One region of the Halobacillus sp. ABD4_316 genome, then DNA from elsewhere that is predicted to be linked to it. Evidence: predicted binding sites of a transcription regulator. Region 1 holds the regulator's gene; each other region holds the start of a gene.
What was found. The regulator LexA, encoded in region 1, represses DNA repair genes until DNA is damaged. The targets are predictions, from matches to a motif close to CGAACATATGTTCG.
Positions count from the first base shown of each region.

Region 1 (7,603 bases):
TCAGGTGAATCAGCAGCCAGGGAAAGGACAGCAGCAAGAATCGGTCCGGTACACGGGGTCCACCCGAGCGAAAACGTAAGGCCGATTAAAAATGTCCCTAAGTACCCGGATGGTCTGTTCTTAAAGGTGATTTTCCGGTCTTTCATTAAGAAGTCGAAATTGAATACACCAATAATGACAAACCCGAAGAAAATAATGAGAATGGCCCCCAGTCTCCGGATGATCGTTTCGTTTTGGATAAGAAACTGGGAAAAGAACGAGCCGGAAAAACCTAAAATCAGGAAAATTGTTGTGAAGCCCAGCAGAAAAAGAAGCGTATGTATAAAACTGGTCCGCTTCAACATGCCATTGTCCTCTTTTAATTCCTGCACACTCATTCCTGTTATGTACGAAAGAAAGGCGGGATATAAAGGAAAGACACATGGGGAAATAAACGATAAAAAGCCTGCTCCAAAGGCAAGGAATAAATTAACATCCATAATCAGTCTCCCCTTCCTATTTCATGATATGATCCGCTGTCTATTTTAGCAGATGAATCTGCTAAAAGGACACGGCGATGTGAACATCTGTTGAACGGCCCTCATAGAGAAAGCCTTCTTTCCCGGGAAAGAAGGCTTGATTAATTATTTCATTTGGTTGTTCATGGAACGCATCATCTGATTGATCTTCTTCTGAGAAGGCTTCTGCCCCATCTGCATCATCAGTGTACGTAACATTTGTTCATTGATTGGCGGGTTCTTTTTCAAATAGTTCATCATATATCTTCTGGCGATGAAGAAGCCTAGTGCAACACCACCGACAAGAGTCAATAGAGCAATGATGATAACCCAAACGATCCCCAATGTCATGTCTTCGTCTTCCTCCTTCGTGTTGTCTCCCATAACAGTATAGTAAAACGATTAATAGAATACAATAGCCATTTCTAACGCGGCCTCCTCTCCACCTCTGCAGCCTTCATAAACGACTCCAATGGTGAAGATACCCCTTGGATGAGTAAAGTACCCGGTTTCCGTCCTCTGGGAGAAACAACATTCATTCTTACTCTTTATTATACCATAAGTCAAGCCATTTTCGAAAAGGTCACAAGCTTGTTCCTTATAAAACGGCTGGATGCTTCTATCGTAAAAGTTTATCACATGAGATTCACATATGTATAAGGAAGGCTGTCCCTATAGGAACAGCCTTCTCCACTTACTTCATAAGGTTTTCAGCATGTTTGACAACATTTTCAACCGTAAAGCCGTAGTTCTCAATGACTGTATTACCTGGAGCTGAGGCACCGAATGTGTCGATACCAATGACAGATCCGTCAAGACCTACATAGCGCTCCCAGCCGAAGGAAGCTCCCATTTCAACAGCCAGGCGCTTACGCACGCTGTTCGGAAGAACCTTTTCTTTATATTCAGCGGACTGCTCATTAAAGCGGTCGAAGGAAGGCACACTCACGACGCGGACATCATAGCCTTTTGTCTTAAGTTCTTCCTGAGCTTTAGCAATCAACTGAACCTCTGAACCAGAAGCAAGAAGAATGGCATCCGGCTCATCTTTATCTGAATCACTCAAAATGTAAGCCCCACGTTTCATACCTTCGTATGCATGCTCTTCTGTTCCTTCCAGTGTAGGAAGTCCCTGACGAGTCAACACAAGGGCTGATGGCTTATCTTCGGACTCAAGAGCAAGCCTCCAAGCTGCATTGGTTTCGTTCCCATCCGCCGGACGAAGCACGGAAAGGTTCGGCATTGCTCTTAAAGAAGCCAGCTGTTCCACAGGTTCGTGGGTCGGGCCGTCTTCCCCTACAGCAACGGAATCGTGAGTGAACACATAATTGACTGGAAGACTCATAAGAGCTGACAGTCGAACCGCTGGACGAAGGTAGTCACTGAATACGAAGAATGTTCCAGCATAAACTTTCAATCCGCCGTGAAGCCCCATACCGTTCAGGGCAGCTGCCATAGCGAATTCACGTACACCGAACCAGATGTTGCGGCCGGCGTAATTCTCACGGGAGAAATCTTCTTCGCCTTTCACAGCCGTTTTGTTGGATCCTGCAAGGTCCGCACTTCCACCAAAGAAATATGGAACGGCTTTGGACAATGCATTGATGGCGTCACCAGATGCTGCACGGGTAGCCGGACTGTCTTCGCCGACTTTATAAGATGGAAGTTCCTTCTCCCATCCTTCAGGCAGCTCTCCACGGATAGCGGCTTCCAGTTCTTCAGCAAGCTCTGGATAAGCTTCTTTGTAGGAAGCCATCAATTCGTTCCAGGACTGCTCTTTGTCCTCGCCATTTTTCTGAACTTTATCCTGGAAGTCCTGGTATACTTCATCAGGAACATGGAATGGTTCGTGTTCCCATCCGTAAAACTGTTTGGCAGCTGTTCCTTCTTCTTCGCCCAGTGGAGCACCGTGCGAATCAGATTTACCGGACTTGTTAGGAGAACCATAGCCGATCACAGTCTTCACTTCGATCATCGTAGGCTGGGATGTGTTGGCTTTTGCCTGCTGGATCGCTTGTCCGATCGTTTCCACGTCGGTACCATCCTCAACACGGATAACTTCCCAACCATATGCTTCATAGCGTTTTTCAACACTTTCACTGAAGGAACGGTCAAGATCTCCATCAAGAGAAATATCGTTGGAGTCATAAAGGACAACCAGCTTTCCAAGACCAAGGTGGCCGGCAAGCGAAGCAGATTCCTGGGAAACTCCTTCCATCAAATCACCGTCACCGCAGATGGAGAATGTATAGTGGTCCACGACGTTGTAGCCTTCGCGGTTGTATTTTCCGGCAAGATGGGCTTCAGCCATCGCCATTCCGGTTGCCATTGCGAGTCCCTGTCCCAGAGGACCGGTTGTTGCTTCCACACCGTCTGTATGTCCATATTCCGGGTGTCCGGGAGTTTTAGAATCCCACTGACGGAATGATTTTAGATCATCCATTGTCACGTTATAGCCGGAAAGGTGCAGAAGGCTGTATAGAAGCATGGATCCATGTCCTGCGGAGAGGACGAAACGGTCGCGGTCGAACCAGTTTGAATTTTTAGGATTATGATCCATAAATTCCGTCCAGAGTTTATAAGCCATTGGAGCAGCCCCCATAGGCATACCCGGGTGACCGGAACTTGCTTTTTCTACTGCGTCGATCGTTAGTGTTCGAATGGTATCAATTGAAGTTTGTTCAAGACTTTTTGCCATTTCCAATAATCCCCTTTCTGTACAGGTATATGTACCATGTATTATCCTATAATGAAACAAGGCGTTGTGCAAACTTTTGTCCTCCGCCCTTCCTTAATTTCCCCGTGTTTCTGTAGAATTAAACGAAAAAAATCCGCACCTTTTAAAGAAGATGCGGATCGGTTCAGTCGTTTAGTTTTTCTTTTCGTTTTCCTGCATTTGACGCAGTTTGGCAGGGGTCACATCATTCCCGGCAGGATCGATAACCGTGACACCTTTCAACTGGTTTTTGAATGATTTACGGGCACTCTGTAAATATTCCTGACGCAGGTTCTTCTGTTCGCTTTTCTCTTCTTCCGATAATTCCTGCTGCTTTGATTTATTGGCTAATTCGTTTATACGGTCCAATTTTTCTTGAGATAACATAGATCCTTCTCCTTTTTTTATAGTCTGGATCAGCTTTAGAACATGAAAAAGACAAGCAGCCCTAAGACTCTTGTCTCCCTTATGTTCCTATAGTAACCTGCCTATTCTTCTTTTTCAAGTGATATGTACTCTTGATAGCGGCGGTGAACCGTTGCCTTGGATACATCATACCCAAGCCCTCTTAGTGTTGCCGCAATGTCCTTGAACGTCAAATCACTCCCTCTGAGCCTGACAACCTCTTCGATCGGAAATTCTTTCCTCTCTCTCCCCGCTGCCAGATGCTGATTGGACAGGTTCGAAGATGGATCATAGCCTTCGGCGACCGCTTTCTGCATCCCCCGCCTGATTTTCATATTATGAATTTTTCTCTGGTACTCCTCAACGATGCCCACAATCTGAAGAACCATGGAGTCTGACTCGGAAAGATGCAGTTCCCCGTTATGGGTTAAGGAATAAACCTTAACATTCAACCGGTTCAATTGATGGAACAAAGCGATTTTTGTATTTCCCCTGCCAAGCCTCGTCTCATCCTGAACCAACAGAGCCTCTGCTTCGTGATTGGAAAAAGCATCAAGCATCTGGAAAACACCTTCCCGTTCAATCTCATACCCGCTCGCCTGCTCCTCTATACAGGCGGCCACTTCCATTCCATGGTGTTCGGCCATGGCATACAGTTCTGCCTTCTGTCTTTTCAAGGAGCTGACCTGGGCCTCTTTTTCCGTACTTACGCGACAATATAGGATTACTCTCATGATGTATGTCCCCGCTTCTACTGGTTATCAAGGTTTATCCGCTTGTAACCATAGAATAATAGAGAATAGCAAAACTAACAATAAACAAAACGATATAAGTGTAGTCCAGTTTTGATAGTTTATTAAACATAATTAACCCTCCATTTAAGAACGAACGTTCCTAAGAACCTCTGTTCGCGTTTTCTAATACCTATTATAGACGAATGTATGTTCTTGTCAACGACTTTTTTCGAACGCTTGTTTGTATTTTTGAGGATGGCATGGTACAATGTGGTTACTATAATCCTATGTACGAGGTGCTAATCTATGAGCAAACTTTCAAAGCGGCAGCAGGAAATACTAGATTTCATAAAAGAACAGGTTCTACTAAAAGGATATCCCCCATCTGTAAGGGAGATCGGTCAGTCTGTAGGGCTGGCCTCCAGTTCAACCGTCCACGGTCATTTATCCCGTCTTGAGAAAAAGGGATATATCCGCAGGGATCCCACGAAACCAAGGGCCATCGAAGTGATTGAGCTGGAAGAAGACCACAGTATCCCCCGCGGGGAAGCCACTTATGCCCCTGTCATCGGTAAAGTTACGGCTGGTTCACCGATTACGGCGGTAGAGAACATTGAAGAATATGTTCCCCTCCCGGATACGCTTGCAGGATCGGAAGACAATACGTTCGTCCTTATCGTTCAAGGAGAAAGTATGATTGAGGCGGGCATTCTTGACGGGGACATGGTCATTGTCAGACAGCAGCAGACTGCCCAGAACGGGGATATAGTTGTGGCTATGACGGAAGAGGAAGAGGCTACTGTCAAACGATTCTTTAAAGAGAAGAATCACATCCGTCTTCAGCCTGAAAATGCCACGATGGAACCGATCATTTTAAATGATGTATCCATTCTCGGAAGAGTCGTCGGCTTATACCGTACCGTTCATTAATACACATACAAAAAACGGCGGGAGCAATCCCGCCGTTTTTTGTATTGAACATGAGAATATGAACGTTAAGAAGCCCCCGTACGATTTCTTTTATTCCGTCTCCGGAAATCAGCAGAATAAATATTCTTCTTCAAAAATGTGCGGACGCTCTTCTTCTGCAGACAATAAGCAAGGATGGCATCAGGATGGTTTTTAATCACTCTTACAGAACGCTGAGACCAATGTTTCCCCTTAGATAAATAGATCATATCGATGATCTTCTTATTTTCTACAGACTGTTTGAAAATCGTTTCCATATTGCACACCCCTTAACCGAACATTTGTTCTACATTTATTATATGCAGGAACAAGGGAAATGTACACTGGAATGTTTTGCAGCTCTTTTATTTACTTAAATAATTTTTAATGTTTTGGGAGGTTTCCAATCTGGTTTTTCCCGTCAAGTCAATAAAATTACTCCCCTTAAGCCCATCTGTGCCTCCTCCAGCCACAATAATTTGTTCAGCCACCTGACGTTTTTCTGCTACGGCTCTAAGTGCAATTAATGCATTTTTACGGATTGCCAGCGCTTCAACGGCAGGAAAATCCGCAAAAGAATTTATGACAACTGCCAATTTTTCCATTTCCTCTTCTCCTTTATCCAGGTCTTCCAAGGCTTTCTGCACAGCCGCTTTCGTTTTCGGTCCATAAAAGCCGTCCACTTCAAGCTTCTGGTCTTTTTGAAAAGCCTTGACTGCCGCTTCTGTGGCAGGACCGAAGCTGCCGTCAGCTCCATAACCATTCATGGTATAACCCAGTTTTAATAAGTTCTCCTGCATTTCCTTGACTTCCGCGCCGGTATCCCCAAGCGAAAGATAGTCGATTCCGCCATTGAACGGAACTCCAAAGTATTCTAAAATGCCCCGGGCGTGCTCCTCTGCAACTTCTTTTTGAAAGCGTTCGTCAATCATCAATAATGCTTCCCTCTTGTTATCCATATAGCCGTTCTCTGTTAACACTGCCGGCATATCCGTTTCACGTAGAACGTGGAAGTTCGCTTCTTTAATCCCTCTGAAGTTTTGATCGGTGCCCTGGCGTAAGTATTTCGCAAGTGATGAAGCAAGACGCCCGGCGGACCGGTTCAAATATCCGGGGTAGACGTAAAGTTCGATTCCGTTTGGATCTGCCCCGCCAAAGGACCCATCAAAAGCATTGTAGTGAACGGATACATAAATATCCGCATTGTTCTCATTGGCCGCTCTCGTCCTGTAGGATAATGGTGTGTCTTCATCTGTCGGTGCTACGAGAAGCACGCGGAATCCATGATCCAGCAGAATGTTCGATAAATACTGTACAACTTTACGATTGAATTCGTTCTCCTTGATTTGTCTGCCTAATTCCTGAATGTATGGCGTTCTTTTTCCCGGAGTTTCCATTCCATGTCCATCATCCAAAGCTACTGTACGTCCATTCCATTTCCCTGGTGGATTGATTAATCTTGCCATATACATCCCTCTCTCCACTCTTCCTTCCTGGAAAAGGGGGTTTACTAGGACATTCTTCTATCATCCTACTCCAAATGTATGCTTGGATAAGAACGTTGGTGTCGGCCTTTCCTATAAAATGATGAACCATGTTAGATTTTCTCCCAGGATTCGGGGTGATTCCAACGGCAGATGCTGAGGAAAATATAAAAAAGCCCCGACTTATGTAAGTCAGGGCCTTCTGTCTTTCTATTTAATAGGTCTGCAGATATTGCTCGCGCTCCCAAGGATGAACCTGGGTACGGAACATATCCCATTCGATTTCCTTCGCTTCAATGAAATGCTCGAACAGGTGCTCACCGAGAGCTTCCACCATGATCGGGTCTTCCTGAAGCTCTTCCAATGCATCATATAATGTTGCAGGAAGGTCTTTGACACCGTGAGCCTCACGTTCTTTTTTATCCATAACGTAAATGTTGCGGTCTACTGGTGCTGGAGCCTGAAGTCCATTTTCCACACCATCAAGACCTGCAGCAAGCAGGACAGCCATTGCCATGTAAGGGTTGGCGGCTGGATCCACACTTCTCACTTCAATACGTGTGCTGATGCCACGGGACGTCGGTACTCGAACAAGCGGACTGCGGTTCTGTCCGGACCAGGCTACGTAGCATGGCGCTTCATATCCCGGCACGAGACGCTTATAGGAGTTTACAGTCGGGTTGGTCACCGCTGTAAAGTTTGTTGCGTGCTTAATAATGCCTGCTGTGAACTGATAAGCCACATCGGAAAGCTGTTCCTTTCCACTTTCGTCAAAGAACGCATTGTTCCCATTCTTAAAGAGGGACATGTTGGCATGCA
Region 1 covers NZ_JBSWZA010000001.1:499,814-507,416, reverse strand. The annotation lists gene ACXAJH_RS02750 (cytochrome c biogenesis CcdA family protein) at 1-482, opposite strand, end outside; gene ACXAJH_RS02745 (YneF family protein) at 624-848, opposite strand; gene tkt (transketolase) at 1,192-3,195, opposite strand; gene ACXAJH_RS02735 (DUF896 domain-containing protein) at 3,367-3,600, opposite strand; gene ACXAJH_RS02730 (YneB family resolvase-like protein) at 3,702-4,352, opposite strand; gene lexA (transcriptional repressor LexA) at 4,659-5,282, shown strand; gene ACXAJH_RS02720 (hypothetical protein) at 5,348-5,578, opposite strand; gene ACXAJH_RS02715 (N-acetylmuramoyl-L-alanine amidase) at 5,666-6,766, opposite strand; gene glnA (type I glutamate--ammonia ligase) at 6,999-7,603, opposite strand, start outside.

Region 2 (7,603 bases), 340 kb from region 1:
AGCCCCTCCTCCAGGTTTTATCGTGTGCCATGCTTGATTTTGCTACCCCGTTTTCTGAAAAACCAGAACCAGATAAATGGCGTTCCAAATACCCTCAGTTCGCCCATTTTCTGAACCTCTGCTATGTCCCTGAACAAGGACAGGACGTCCATCCCTACGCATCGCCTGTTTACGCAGAGAATGTCAGCGGTGCAGCCGAAACTGTCATGATCACAGCGGAATATGATGCCTTCAAGCCTGAAGCGGAGAGATACGCGAAAAAGCTGAAAAAAGCAGGTGTCCCTGTCCATCACCGCCTATTTGAAGACTGTTACCACCTGTTCACGCATCTTGGTCCCACAGAAGCAGCCACAGAGGCATGGGATACGATCGCCGCTCACATCAGGAAGGCCGCTGCTGAATCAGGCGCACCAATCAAGCAGATATCCTCATAAATAGAAATCCCCCTCCTTAATGAGGGGGATTTCACCTTGTAGAGAAACCCCTGTTTCTTTACAAGCTTTTTTTCTTACCGCCAGGAGCGAAAGCCCCTTGCTGGATGGAGGACAGTCTTTGCTATATTCCGGCAGGCAGCCGTCATCAGCGCAGCCCATAGCGTTCTTTTGAATCTGCGAACCTGTTTACTCTCCTATTTATTCTAACCCGGCACGAGGAGCGTTCGGTGGTGACGTCTGCGGGAACAGAACCGAACGCTCCACTTGGGCAGGCGGCCTTCCTGACCAAGTCAGCGGAGGGCGTGCCCGCGGCATTCATTCACCAATAAGCGGAAAGTGACCCTTCACACGACAAATGGACAACTCTAACTGGTTAGCACAGGCTTTTTTTACAGCCAAAAAACCCCCTCCATAAAGAGGGATTATTTTCCACTGATCATAATCTGCATGGCGATGAAACTGAAGATGAGGCCCTGGGCTTTTTGGAGCTTTCCTGTCGAAATCCGGTGAAGCACGTGCTGTTGAATTTTTTCTGCTAACACGGAGACCAGGAAGAATACAAGAAAAGCCTGGGTGATAAAAATCAATCCGAGTAAAAGCATCTGTAGAGAAACACTCCCGCGGGACGGATCGGCGAAAGGTGGAAGAAGGGCAAGGAAGAATAACGATACCTTCGGATTGAGAAGGTTCATAAGGATCCCTTTCCTGTAAAGCTTTTGGTATTTTTCCGAATTCCCCTGCGCTGCTCCATTCGCTGGTGCTCCACCCCGGAAGGATTGAAAAGCGAGAAAAAGCAGGTAAGCGGCCCCTGCATATTTCACGATTTCAAACGCCGCCGCTGATTGATAGATGACCGCTGATACTCCAAGGGCAGCTGCTGACACGTGGATCACCAGCCCAGTGCACAGCCCAAGGGCCGTAACAATCCCCGCCTTGGCCTGCTGGACAATACTTTGAGCCAGCACAAAAAGGATGTCCGGTCCCGGACTCAGTGTCAACAAAAGGGAAATCCCGATAAATGATAAAACAACAGAGGTTTCCAAAGCGTTACCTCTCCGCTCCTTCTTCGCCTGTTTCATACAGTTCCAGGGGCAGCTGATCAGGGTCCTTGAAAAAAGTAAATCTTCTTCCGGTATACGGATCAATCCTCAACTCTTCTACAACCACCCCTTTTTCCTCCAGCTCTTGTTTGGAGCGTTCCACGTCCTCTACGGCAAAAGCGAGATGTCTGAGACCTCTTGCTTCCGGATCATCCGGCCGTTCTGGTGGGGATGGAAAAGAAAACAATTCGATTTGATTTTCACCTGCTTGAAGATCGAGTTTATAAGATGCCTTTTCCTCCCGATAGTTTTCAGCTATTACCGGTAAACCGAGAATATGTACATAGAAATGTTTCGAAATTTCATAATCTGAACAAATTATTGCAGCATGATGAATTTGTTTTACAAGCATCCCATTCCTCCTCTGAGTAATCTCTTCTACTATAACGGGACAAACGATTTCCTGTCACCATTCTCTTCGATTTTTATTGACTTTTCCATGAAAGCGTTCTTATAATAGAGCAAACAAATGTTTGACTATTCAAACATTTGTTTATGAAGGGGGAATTATGATTAATGGAAAAGTTGACCACACGTGAGCGTCAGGTGTACCAGCAGATTGTCAAAAACCCTTATATATCCCAGCAGACCCTCTCAGAAGCTCTTCAACTCTCCCGTTCCACAGTAGCCAATATTATTTCCGGTCTCGTTCAGAAAAATGTCCTTCTCGGTCGTGCCTATGTGTTGAACAAATCCAGACAGATCCTCTGCATCGGAGGCGCCAATGTCGACCGGAAACTCCACACCCATGAACCGCTTCAAATGTACACATCCAACCCTGTCTATTCCCGTTCCAGTGCTGGAGGTGTAGCGAGAAACATCGCCGAAAACCTTGGAAGGCTGGGCTTTCACCCTTCGCTTATTACAGCAGCCGGCATGGACGCTGACTGGGACATGATCGAAAAAGCCTCCCGTCCCTTTATGAATCTGGAAGGTACTCTTCATCTCCCTCACGCCACCACAGGTACATACACAGCATTGATGAATCCTCAGGGGGAATTGCTTACTGCGCTCGCGGATATGGAGGTTTTCGAGGCGATTGTTCCTCCCCTTGTTATGAAAAGTGAAATAAAGATGAGGCAGTCGGAATGTATGGTTGCTGACCTCAACTGTCCAAAAGAGACGTTGGAACTCCTGCTTAGGATGAGCCGCAGTTTCTCGGTCCCCCTTGCGTTCGTTACCGTCTCTGCCCCTAAGATGACGCGCCTGCCCAAAGATCTGCACGGACTTACGTGGCTGATGACCAATATTGAAGAAACCGAAGCTCAATTCGATATGTCTATTGACTCCAAAGAAAAATGGTACCTCGCCGCAGGTTTATGGCTGGAGATGGGCATCGACAAAGTGACCATTACCTCCGGAAAGGACGGCGTCGTCGTTGGGGAGAAGGAAGGAGGTATCCATCACTTCCCTTCTTTTTCAACAGGGGATGTCAGCGATGTGACTGGTGCGGGAGATGCTTTCTGTGCCGGTGTTTTATACGGATGGATGGAAGGCATGGAACTTCAGGAAATTATAAAAACGGGGATGATGAATGCAGTAAAATGCATTCAGTCCCCCTACACGGTCCGGCAGGATTTGACCCCGTCCCTGCTGACCCAGGATGTGGAGGAATTTGTATGAACCCTTATGTAGACATCTCCGAAGAAGTGGCTTACGCTCTGGCAGAAAACCTCCCCGTAGTCGCTCTTGAATCGACCATCATCTCACACGGCATGCCGTTTCCTCATAATTTACAAACGGCGGAGGACGTGGCTTCCATCATACGGGAGCATGGCGCTGTACCGGCCACAACCGCCATTATGGATGGAAAAATCAAAGTGGGACTCACAAAAGAAGAATTAAAGAGACTTGCCTCTGAAAAAGAAGTGATCAAAGCGTCCCGCAAAGATATTGCGTACCTTGCTGCTTTAGGAAAAACAGGTGCAACGACCGTGGCAGGGACGATGTTCTGCGCCGGTCTTGCTGGTATCTCGGTGTTTGTAACAGGCGGCATCGGCGGTGTCCACCGCGGCGCCGAGTCCACGATGGATATTTCAGCGGACCTTGAGGAACTGGCTCAAACAAACGTCGCTGTCATATGTGCCGGCGCGAAATCCATTCTCGATCTCGGCCTGACACTGGAATACCTGGAGACAAAAGGAGTTCCTGTACTCAGCTATCAAACAAATCTGCTTCCTGCCTTTTTCACAAGATCGAGCGCCTTTTCCTCCAACTATCAAGTCAATCATCCGGATGAAATCGCAGCTGTCATCGACACCAAATGGTCGCTCGGCCTTGACGGTGGCCTGGTCATTGCCAATCCTATTCCTGAACACAGCGCACTGGAAGAATCCTATATGAACCAAATGATCGAGGAAGCTTTACATGAAGCCGGTAAGCGAAATATTACGCAGAAGGACGTTACCCCCTTCCTGCTTGATTATATCCACAAGGCGACACAAGGAAAAAGTGTACAGGCGAACATCGCGTTAATCAAATCCAATGCGGCCTTAGGAGCAGAAATAGCGGCTGCCTACCAAAAGCAAAGACATTCCGTCCAATCGATATAGCTCCTATATCAAAATGATGACATTCCCCTGCGTTTTTTTACAAATAATGGGCCGGATGCCCTGTTTCCTGTCAGACAGCACTAGGCCATCTAAAAACCGGGAATAGGAGAATATAAGTCATAAAACCCGAGGAGGATGATTATGCTGTGGCTGCTGCTCGGTATTCTGGCTGTCGTTATTGCTGTGTCGATCTATTTCGATCGAAAAAGAAGGAAACGCATGAAGCGGGAAACTCAGTCTGAGGACGCCCACCGGTTAAAGGAAACCTACTATATCGATGGAGCGGGAAGGAAATCATCAGATCCAAAGTACAATAAACAATTGTAAAAACAGCAAAAGGACAGGGATTCCCCTGTCCTTTCACTGTTTCATTAAAAATCGAATTCATCCGGATGCGGGCCGCTGCGGGCATTCTCATTGAGTGCGTCCAGTTCTTTCATCTCTTCATCCGTTAATTCAAAATTGTAGATGTTGATATTATCTTTTATTCGGGAAGGCGTCATGGATTTCGGTATGGTTACGACATCATGCTGGATATCCCAGCGCAGAATAATCTGAGCCGGTGATTGATCATGACGCTGCGCCAGCTGCTGGATAACCGGGTGATCCAATAGATCCGCATTCATTAATGGAGACCATGCCTCGACTTGAATGTCGTGTTTTTCCCCGTATTCACGAACCTCCTGCTGGGTCAGTTTAGGATGAAACTCCACCTGGTTGATAACAGGCTTGACCTCAGCATAGGACAACAGATCATCCAAATGGTGGACTTGGAAGTTACTAACGCCAATCGATTTTACGCGCCCTTCTTTATAAAGGGATTCCATAGCTTTCCACGGCTGTTCATATTTCTTATTCCCCGGCCAGTGAATCAAGTAAAGGTCCAGATAGTCCAGACCCAGTTTCTCTAAACTTTCTTCGTAGGCATTGATGGTCCCTTCATAATCGAGGCCGTCATTCCACACTTTGGAAGTCACGAAAAGATCCCCGCGTTTTACAATCCCCTCGTCTACGGCTTTCTTAATTCCATTTCCTACACTGCGTTCATTCCCATAAATGGCAGCAGTATCGATGCTTCGGTAGCCTTCCTTAATGGCTGTAACAACAGCTTCCTCAAGAGCTTCCCCTTCGTCGACGCGGAAGACTCCATAGCCGATTTCCGGCATTTCCAAACCGTTATTCAATGTTTTCATATTGGTTTTCATGATATTTTCCTCCTCTTCATTGTTTGTTGTTTTCATCTGCTCGAAACTCATTACCGAAAGAAAGAGAACCCAAACATTGTTACTGTTCTACTTTTCTCAATAAACCTGTTAACAATACAGCCCCGACAACCATGATGGCACCAATCCAAGGGGTATGAATAAGACCGATACCGTCTACGATGATTCCGCCGACAAAAGAACCGATGGCAATTCCGACATTAAAGGCGGCAATGTTCAAAGCAGATGCGACATTGACTGCGGATGGGACGTATTTTTCAGCCAGGTTAACGACGAGCACTTGAAGACCGGGAACGTTCATAAAGGCAAACAGCCCCATTAGGAAGATAGCGATAAGCCCCGCAACCTTGAAAGGAGCAGCAAACGTCAACCCAAACAGGATGACGGCTTGAAACACAAACATCCAGAATAACGCCCGGAGCGGGTTTTTGTTAGAAGCTTTCCCACCTACAACGTTACCGATTGCTACAGCCACCCCATACACCAGCAGGATGATGCTGACCCACTTGGAACTGAATCCTGTTACATCTTCAAGTAAAGGAGTCAGATAAGTGAAGGCGACAAAGGTCCCTCCATATCCAAGGGCTGTAATCAGGAAAGCCAGCATGAGTTTTCCATTTTTCAGGATTTTCAATTGTTCACTGAATTTAGCAGGCGCCGCTTCTTTCAAGTTACTTGGAACTAAAATGGAACTGGCGATCATACCGACCACACCAAGCAGAGCAACTCCCCAGAAGGTGGCTCTCCAGCCGAAAGCCTGTCCAATGAACGTCCCCAGCGGAACGCCCGTGACCGTAGCAACCGTCAATCCTGTAAACATAAAGGCGATGGCACTGGCCCGTTTATGTTCAGGTACAAGATCTGCGGCTATCGTGGAACCGATGGAAAAAAAGATGCCATGAGAGAAAGCGGTAATGAAGCGCGCGACGAGAAGCAGGCCGAAACTTGTCGACAGGCCAGCTACCGAGTTCCCGATAATAAACAACACCATCAACGACAATAAAAGCGATTTACGGCTCATTTTACTCGTAAGAGCCGTTAATACAGGCGCACCGACAGCTACCCCGAGGGCATAGCCGGAAATCAAAAGCCCCGCCAGCGTAATGGATATCGATAAATCACCGGCGATGGATGATAATAAACCTACAGGCACAAATTCCGTCGTTCCAATTCCGAAGGCACTAATGGCTAAAGCAATCAGCGCAGGAGTGCCTCCTTTTGATTTAGGTTGATCAATCGTTTCTGCGTATGAACTCATGAAGAAGTCCTCCTCTTTCTTTTTGTGAGTCCGGAAAAGCAAAGGCGCCTTTGACCATTTCCGGATTTCTCTATTGAATGTCATGCACGCCCGGGGAACATAAATGGCATATCCATCGGGTAGCTAAACGGGCCCGGGCCTCTTTAACGCGGGCCAATCCCCCGGGGACAAAAATGATTATGCTACGAATGAAACTTTTTAGAAAGTACGTACTTTAAAGTCACGTAGGTACTTTTTAGTAACATTTGTGCCGCCAGAGGGTTCAGCCGAGACCATATCGTTCCACTTTTTTATGGACACCGACAAAGGAAGTTATAACGATGGAACATTTCATAAAGATATGATAAATTTTTAAAGCGTTGAAAAGAATCAAAGACGTGTCTTCCATTCATAAGGAACGTGAACCATGAAGGAGTGGACCATGATGAAAAAATACAACATCCCCGTTGAGGCAGCTCTTGAAGTCATCGGTGGGAAGTGGAAAGTCGTTATTTTATGTCATTTAATAAAGAGCGAATTACGAACGAGTGAATTGAAGCGTCTCATGCCGGGGATTACCCAGAAAATGCTTACCCAGCAGCTAAGGGAGCTCGAGCAGGACGGGGTGCTGGACCGGGTGGTTTTCAACCAGGTTCCACCGAAAGTTGTTTACAAACTAACGGACTACGGCTGGTCCTTAAAGCCCGCTCTGGATATGCTCTGTGCATGGGGGGAACAGCACATCGAGAACTGCTACCCGGATAAATCCGAAGTTCTTACCGATGACCATGAATTAGAAAAAGTATAAAAAAAGGTCAATGCCGCAGCCGGCATTGACCTTTTTTATTTAATCGGAACCCACACTTCCTCTTCAGCATTTAGATCATCCACCCTGTAATCCGGCCCCAACCTCTCGAAGTGGGGGCGCACATCCACTTCATACGGAGAGTTCGGAAGCCACTCATTAAAAATAGTACCAAGGGTGCCTGCAAAGGTGTGCGCCGGTCCTTTATGAATAAAAACAGCGTACAGCCCTCCATGTATAGTAAAGCTCTCC
Region 2 covers NZ_JBSWZA010000001.1:843,487-851,089, forward strand. The annotation lists gene ACXAJH_RS04565 (alpha/beta hydrolase) at 1-434, shown strand, start outside; gene ACXAJH_RS04570 (LysE family translocator) at 857-1,477, opposite strand; gene gloA2 (SMU1112c/YaeR family gloxylase I-like metalloprotein) at 1,482-1,886, opposite strand; gene ACXAJH_RS04580 (carbohydrate kinase) at 2,051-3,157, shown strand; gene ACXAJH_RS04585 (pseudouridine-5'-phosphate glycosidase) at 3,154-4,086, shown strand; gene ACXAJH_RS04590 (hypothetical protein) at 4,228-4,413, shown strand; gene ACXAJH_RS04595 (aldo/keto reductase) at 4,458-5,291, opposite strand; gene ACXAJH_RS04600 (MFS transporter) at 5,371-6,567, opposite strand; gene ACXAJH_RS04605 (winged helix-turn-helix transcriptional regulator) at 6,992-7,354, shown strand; gene ACXAJH_RS04610 (GyrI-like domain-containing protein) at 7,390-7,603, opposite strand, start outside.
Region 2: the regulator LexA is predicted to act here: its motif matches at 1,997-2,010, upstream of ACXAJH_RS04580 (carbohydrate kinase).

Region 3 (7,603 bases), on a different contig from region 1:
TTGAATATGCAGGGAATATTGAATGCGCAGCGGCTTTTTCGTGTCCATCCCTGTACGGCTTTCCTGTTTTTGACGGAAGGCTTCGAATAGACTGACCGCAAACATCCGGTCCTGGCTTGTCGTCCTGGGCGAACGGTTCCGGCCTTTGTCAGCCAGTTTCGGAGCAAGCTCCTCCAGGGCTCTTTCGCGGATGGCAATCAGTACCGCAGCAATGTGCTTGCACGTATAATAGGTGGAGTAGGCGGCACACTCACACGTGGCCTCCACATCATCATCCTCAAAAAAGAAGACGCGCACCTCATAATCATGAGTGCCCGCAACAACAGCGCGCCAGGAATGGATAGCGCTGTTATGGGAAAGTCCGTACACTTTGCCGGATTCAAAATATTGTTTTCCTCGTGAATAAAAGGCTTCACCGGTAATTTTCTTTATATCTTTCGGTTGTAATAAGTAGCTCTGCATACTTGGCATCCTTACTCTCAGTTTTAGTTTCATTATAACAGGTTTAAGCGGTCCAGGAGAACGCCCCTGCCTTTGGAATCCTGTCCGGGTGATTGATTTTAATGGTTGGTTATGCTAACTTTCAATGTATCATATAAAAAATACGAGGAAGGCGCTTATAAGTCTGAGCGCTTTTTTTATGGAGTGAATCAGATCATGTAGGACGTATATCCTTTCCACCCCATTCATATAGAAATTTTTAATACGACGGAGGATATCACGATGAATGATATACAAAATGAAATGAAAAAACGCCGCACGTTTGCTATTATCTCCCACCCGGACGCCGGTAAAACGACGATGACGGAGAAAATGCTTTTACTGGGTAACTTGATCCGTTCTGCGGGTACAGTCAAAGGGAAAAAAACCGGAAAATTCGCCACATCCGACTGGATGGAAATTGAGAAACAGCGTGGAATTTCCGTAACTTCCAGTGTGATGAACTTCCCTTATAAAGACTATCAAGTCAATATCCTCGACACACCTGGTCACGAAGACTTCAGTGAGGATACGTACCGGACGCTGACAGCCGTAGACAGTGTGGTCATGGTTATTGACGGAACAAAAGGAATCGAAGCGCAGACCTTGAAGCTGTTTAAAGTGTGTAAGATGCGTGGGATTCCGATCTTCACTTTCATTAACAAAATGGACCGGGAAGGCCGCGAGCCGTTTGAACTGATGGAAGAAATCGAAGAAACGCTGAATATCGAAACCTATCCCATGACATGGCCGGCCGGAATGGGCAAGCGTTTCCTTGGTGTGTTTGACCGCCAGAACGAGCAGTTTGTCCAGTACACAGGGAATGAGGAAGAAGAATATATTCCTTATGCTGAACTTGATCAGCATCCTGAGCTGACCGAAAACGCGACGTATAAGGAAGCGGAAGAAGAAATGATGCTTGTGGATGAAGCCGGGGAAGATTTCGATATGGATAAAGTCATGCGCGGTGAACAGACCCCTGTCTTCTTCGGGAGTGCCCTGGCCCCGTTCGGTGTGGAAACATTCTTCAACAGCTTCATTGATATGGCACCGGAGCCTGCGCCAAGGAAGTCGACAGAAGGCGTCGTTTCACCGGATCATGAAGAGTTCTCCGGATTCATCTTTAAAATCCAGGCCAATATGAACCCGCAGCACCGTGACCGTGTAGCTTTCGTGCGTATCTGCTCAGGCAAGTTCGAGCGTGGGATGAACGTGACACTCTCCCGGACAGGGAAAACCTTTAAACTTGCCCAGTCCCAGCAGTTTGTTGCTTCCTCAAGAGGAACGGTTGAAGAGGGCTACGCCGGAGATATCATCGGCATTTATGATCCGAACGTCTACCGGATCGGTGACACGATCGTTACAGGGAAATCCAGGTTCCAGTATGATGAACTGCCGCAGTTCCCGCCTGAAATCTTTAAAAAGGTGACCGCAAAAAACGTCATGAAGTCCAAACAGTTCCGTAAAGGGCTCGAGCAGCTCGTGCAGGAAGGAGCGATCCAGCTGTTCAAACGCTATCGCTTTGAGGATTACATCATCGGAGCGGTCGGTGAACTTCAATACGAAGTGTTCGAATACCGCATGAAAAATGAGTACAATGTGGATATTGAATTGACACAGCTCGGGGAAAGGATCCCACGCTGGTTGAATGAGGATCAGGTGGATGAATCATTGTTCGATGAACGGAACATGCTTGCCGAAGACCGGGAAGGCAATCCGCTTGTCCTGTTCAAAAATGACTTCTCCCTCCGTTGGTTCAAAGATAAGAATCCGGATATTGAACTGACCGATTTATTTGAAGTGAACCAGTACAACCAGACATTCGAAAATTAATCAATGAGCACTCTGCGCTGAGCAGAGTGCTTTTTATATGACTGAACATGGGTATAATGAATGGTTAGAAAGATCTTTCGAGCATCCGGAACCGAATGTTTGTTCGATGGATGTTAGAATGATAAACTGATGTGGTAAACTAATGTGTAACTAGTAAGGAACGGAGGTTTTCGTCGTGGATGAGAAGTTTGAGTTAGTTTCGAAATTTTCCCCACAGGGAGATCAGCCGAAAGCCATTGAAAAAATGGTCGAGGGGATCCAGAACGGGAAAAAGCACCAGACACTTCTGGGCGCAACAGGTACCGGAAAAACGTTTACGATGTCCAATGTCATTGCACAGGTGAACAAACCGACCTTAATTATTGCCCATAACAAAACATTGGCTGGACAGCTGTACAGTGAATTCAAGGAATTCTTTCCCAACAATGCTGTCGAGTACTTTGTCAGCTATTATGATTACTATCAGCCGGAAGCGTATGTTCCCTCTTCCGATACCTTCATAGAAAAAGACGCCAGCATCAATGATGAGATTGATAAGCTTCGACACTCGGCTACCTCATCGTTGTTCGAACGCAATGATGTCATCATCGTTGCCAGTGTCTCCTGCATTTACGGCCTCGGTTCTCCAGAAGAATACCGGAGCCAGGTGCTTTCCGTCCGTTCCGGTATGGAAAAGGACAGAGATCAGCTTCTCCGCGAGCTTGTAGATATTCAATATGCCCGTAACGACATCGATTTCCAACGCGGAACGTTCCGTGTCCGCGGAGATTCTGTAGAAATCATCCCCGCCTCCAGAGAAGAGCATGCCATTCGTGTGGAGTTTTTCGGAGATGAGATCGACCGGATTCGTGAGGTGGATGTGTTGACGGGTGAAGTGACAGGTGAACGAGAGCATGTCGCCATCTTCCCGGCTTCCCACTTCGTCACACGTGAAGCAAAATTGAAAAAAGCCATTGCCAACATTGAAGCAGAAATGGAAGCGCGTGTAAAAGAACTGCGTGACCAGGAAAAGCTGCTGGAAGCCCAGCGTCTTGAGCAGCGGACGAACTATGATCTGGAAATGATGAGAGAGATGGGATTCTGTTCCGGTATCGAGAACTACTCCCGTCACTTGACGTTCCGCGAAGAAGGCGCGACACCTTATACGCTGCTTGACTTCTTTCCCGACGATTTCTTAATTATGGTTGATGAGTCGCACGTGACCCTTCCCCAGGTAAGAGGGATGTACAACGGGGACCGTGCCCGTAAGCAGGTGCTGGTTGATCACGGGTTCCGACTTCCATCGGCTCTTGATAACCGGCCGCTCATGTTCCCTGAATTTGAGGAGCATATCAACCGGATCGCTTATGTATCGGCAACACCTGGACCTTATGAGATTGAACATACCCCTGAAATGATCGAACAGATCATCCGGCCGACAGGACTGCTTGATCCTGAAATTGAAGTACGCCCGATCCACGGTCAGATTGATGATCTTGTCGGGGAGATTAATAAGCGGAAAGATGAGGGCGAGCGCGTCCTTGTTACGACCCTGACGAAGAAAATGTCCGAGGATCTGACGGCGTACTTGAAGGACCTCGGGATTAAGGTGGCGTATCTTCACTCGGAGATTAAAACACTGGAGCGTATTGAAATCATCCGTGATCTGCGGGTCGGTAAATACGATGTCATTGTAGGAATCAACCTGCTGCGTGAAGGTCTGGACATTCCTGAAGTGTCACTCGTTACCATTTTGGACGCGGATAAGGAAGGCTTCCTGCGTTCCGACCGCTCTCTGATTCAGACGATCGGCCGTGCTGCACGTAACGAAAAAGGCAGAGTCATCATGTACGCGGATAAGATGACGAAATCCATGCAGTATGCTATCGATGAAACCTACCGCCGTCGTGAAAAACAGATGGCTTACAATGAAGAGCACGGCATTACACCACAGACCATTAAGAAAGAGGTCCGTGATGTGATTAAGGCAACCGCCGTCGCTGAAGAAGATATCAGCTATGAGACAGGCAAGAAGCCTTCAGAAATGACGAAGAAGGAACGTCAGGAAATGATCGACAATATGGAAACAGAAATGAAGCAGGCTGCGCGTGACCTCGACTTTGAACGGGCCGCTGAGCTGCGCGACATTCTGCTGGAATTAAAAGCGGAGGGATGATGGAGTATGCCCAGTAAACATATCAGCGTTCGGGGAGCCCGTGCCCACAATTTAAAAAATATAGATATTGATATCCCGAAGAATAAACTCGTCGTCATGACGGGTTTATCCGGGTCCGGAAAATCATCACTGGCTTTTGATACGATTTATGCGGAAGGACAGCGTCGTTATGTAGAGTCCTTAAGTGCTTATGCCCGTCAGTTTCTCGGACAGATGGACAAGCCGGATGTAGACTCGATTGAAGGTCTGTCGCCGGCCATTTCCATCGATCAGAAAACGACAAGCCGAAATCCGCGTTCCACGGTCGGAACGGTAACGGAGATCTACGACTATCTCCGTCTGTTATTTGCCAGGATCGGACGCCCGACCTGTCCGAACCACGGCATTGAAATCAGTTCCCAGACCGTCCAGCAGATGGTGGATCGTTTGATGGAATATCCGGAGCGCACGAAAATGCAGATTCTTGCCCCGGTCGTTTCCGGTCGTAAGGGTGAGCATGTGAAAGTGTTTGAGCAGCTCCAGAAGGAAGGGTATATCCGCCTTCGTGTCGATGGGGAAATGCGGGAAATTTCCGAGGAAATAAAACTCGAAAAAAACAAAAAGCATTCCATTGAAGTGGTCATCGACCGGATTGTCATTAAAGACAGTGTCGAAGGACGTCTGTCAGATTCGTTGGAAACAGCGTTGAATCTTGGGAATGGGAACACGATTGTCGATGTCATCGGAGAAGAAGAACTTACATTCAGCGAGCATCATGCCTGCCCGATCTGTGGATTCTCCGTCAGTGAACTGGAGCCGAGGATGTTCTCCTTCAACAGTCCGTATGGTGCCTGCAGCCGCTGTGATGGACTCGGCACTCAGCTGGAAGTGGACATTGATCTTGTCATTCCGGACTGGGGACGCTCCCTGAATGAACATGCGATTGCTGCATGGGAACCTCAGAGCTCCCAGTATTACCCGCAGCTTCTGAAAAGCGTAGCGGACCATTACGGCATTGATATGGACAAACCGTTCCGTGATCTTCCAGAAGAGCATAAAGAACGTATTCTTTATGGTAGTGGCGATGAAAAAGTCTACTTCCGCTATGAAAATGACTTCGGCAAAGTACGTGAGAACGAAATTTTCTTCGAGGGTGTCATTCCGAACATTTCCCGCCGGTACAGAGAAACGAGTTCCGATTATATCCGTGAACAGATGGAGAAATACATGGCGCAGAAGCCGTGTCCGAAATGTAAAGGCAACCGCTTGAATGAAGAGGCTCTGTCTGTCTTGATCAACGGCAGCCATATTGGTACAACCACTGATTTTTCCGTAACAGAGGCCAAAGAATTTTTTGAGTCTGTGGAACTGACGGAAAAAGAAGAAACGATCGCCCGGATGATTTTGAAGGAAATCTGTGAACGACTCAGCTTCCTTGCCAATGTCGGCCTGGACTATTTAACGCTGTCCCGTTCTGCGGGTACGCTGTCTGGCGGTGAAGCCCAGCGGATCAGGCTGGCGACTCAGATCGGTTCCGCCCTCACCGGCGTTCTTTATGTTCTGGATGAGCCTTCCATCGGTCTGCATCAGCGGGATAATGATCGTCTGATCAATACGCTGAAGCGGATGCGCGACCTGGACAATACTCTGATTGTCGTGGAACACGATGAAGATACCATGCTCGCTGCGGACTACTTGATCGATATCGGACCAGGTGCAGGTGCCCACGGCGGAAATATCGTCACTCAGGGGACACCGAAACAGGTCATGAAAAACCGCAAGTCCCTGACAGGCCAGTATTTATCCGGCCGGCAGTTTATTCCCCTGCCTTCTGAACGGCGGAAATCCGACGGGCGCTCCTTGAAAGTGAAAGGAGCGGAAGAAAACAACCTGAAAAAAGTGAATGCCGATATTCCGCTCGGGGTCTTCACGGCTGTGACAGGAGTTTCCGGGTCGGGGAAAAGTACACTCATCAACGAAATCCTCTATAAGACGCTGTCTATGAAGCTTCATAACGGAAAGCAGAAACCTGGACAGCATAAAGCTGTCGAAGGCATAGAGCACCTGGACAAGGTGATTGATATCGACCAGTCACCAATTGGAAGAACACCAAGATCCAATCCAGCGACCTATACAGGCGTCTTTGATGATATCCGTGATGTGTTTGCACAGACGAATGAAGCGAAAATCCGCGGGTACAAAAAAGGCCGCTTCAGTTTCAACGTCAAGGGTGGACGATGTGAAGCCTGCCGCGGAGACGGAATCATTAAAATTGAAATGCACTTCCTTCCCGATGTCTATGTTCCCTGTGAAGTCTGTGACGGTAAACGGTACAACAGAGAAACGCTGGAAGTGAAGTATAAAAACAAGAGCATCGCCGATGTTCTGGCAATGACGATTGAAGAAGCGCTGGAGTTCTTCGCCAACATTCCGAAAATTAAGCGCAAACTGCAGACGGTTGCCGATGTCGGTCTGGAATATATTAAACTCGGCCAGCCGGCTACCACATTGTCCGGCGGGGAAGCCCAGCGTGTGAAACTGGCGAGTGAACTGCACCGCCGGTCCAACGGAAAATCCTTCTACATTTTGGATGAGCCGACGACCGGTCTTCATGTCGATGATATTTCCCGTCTCCTGAAAGTTCTCCAGCGTCTCGTTGATAATGGGGATTCGGTGCTTGTCATTGAACACAACCTTGATGTCATCAAAGAAGCAGATCACATTATTGATCTAGGACCGGAAGGCGGCGGAAATGGCGGACGGATTATTGCAAGTGGCACGCCTGAACACGTCGCTGAGCAGGAGGATTCCTACACAGGGCGGTATTTGAAGCCCGTTCTGGAGAGAGACCGTGAGCGTATGGAAAAGCAGATGGACAGTCGCGAACAAGTGGCCGGCAAGTAGATGTTTTGACGCCCGCCGCCAAATTAAGTATCGTTAACCAAGAATGGTTGGACGGGAGGAATATGAGTGGAATCAATACAACCGAACAAAGTTCAGGATAAAATCAACCAGTTAGCCAATAAAACGGTATACGTGCATTTGGAAACAACCAATGGTGCGTACGCCAGTCACTTCGATGAGAATGCCTATAACGTGGGAGCTTTCATCCGTAATGCGGAAGTTTCTTATCAACACGGAAAAATCGTCAGCACA
Region 3 covers NZ_JBSWZA010000002.1:943,218-950,820, forward strand. The annotation lists gene ACXAJH_RS11555 (DEAD/DEAH box helicase) at 1-462, opposite strand, end outside; gene ACXAJH_RS11560 (peptide chain release factor 3) at 724-2,313, shown strand; gene uvrB (excinuclease ABC subunit UvrB) at 2,489-4,468, shown strand; gene uvrA (excinuclease ABC subunit UvrA) at 4,475-7,351, shown strand; gene ACXAJH_RS11575 (YojF family protein) at 7,418-7,603, shown strand, end outside.
Region 3: the regulator LexA is predicted to act here: its motif matches at 2,406-2,419, upstream of uvrB (excinuclease ABC subunit UvrB).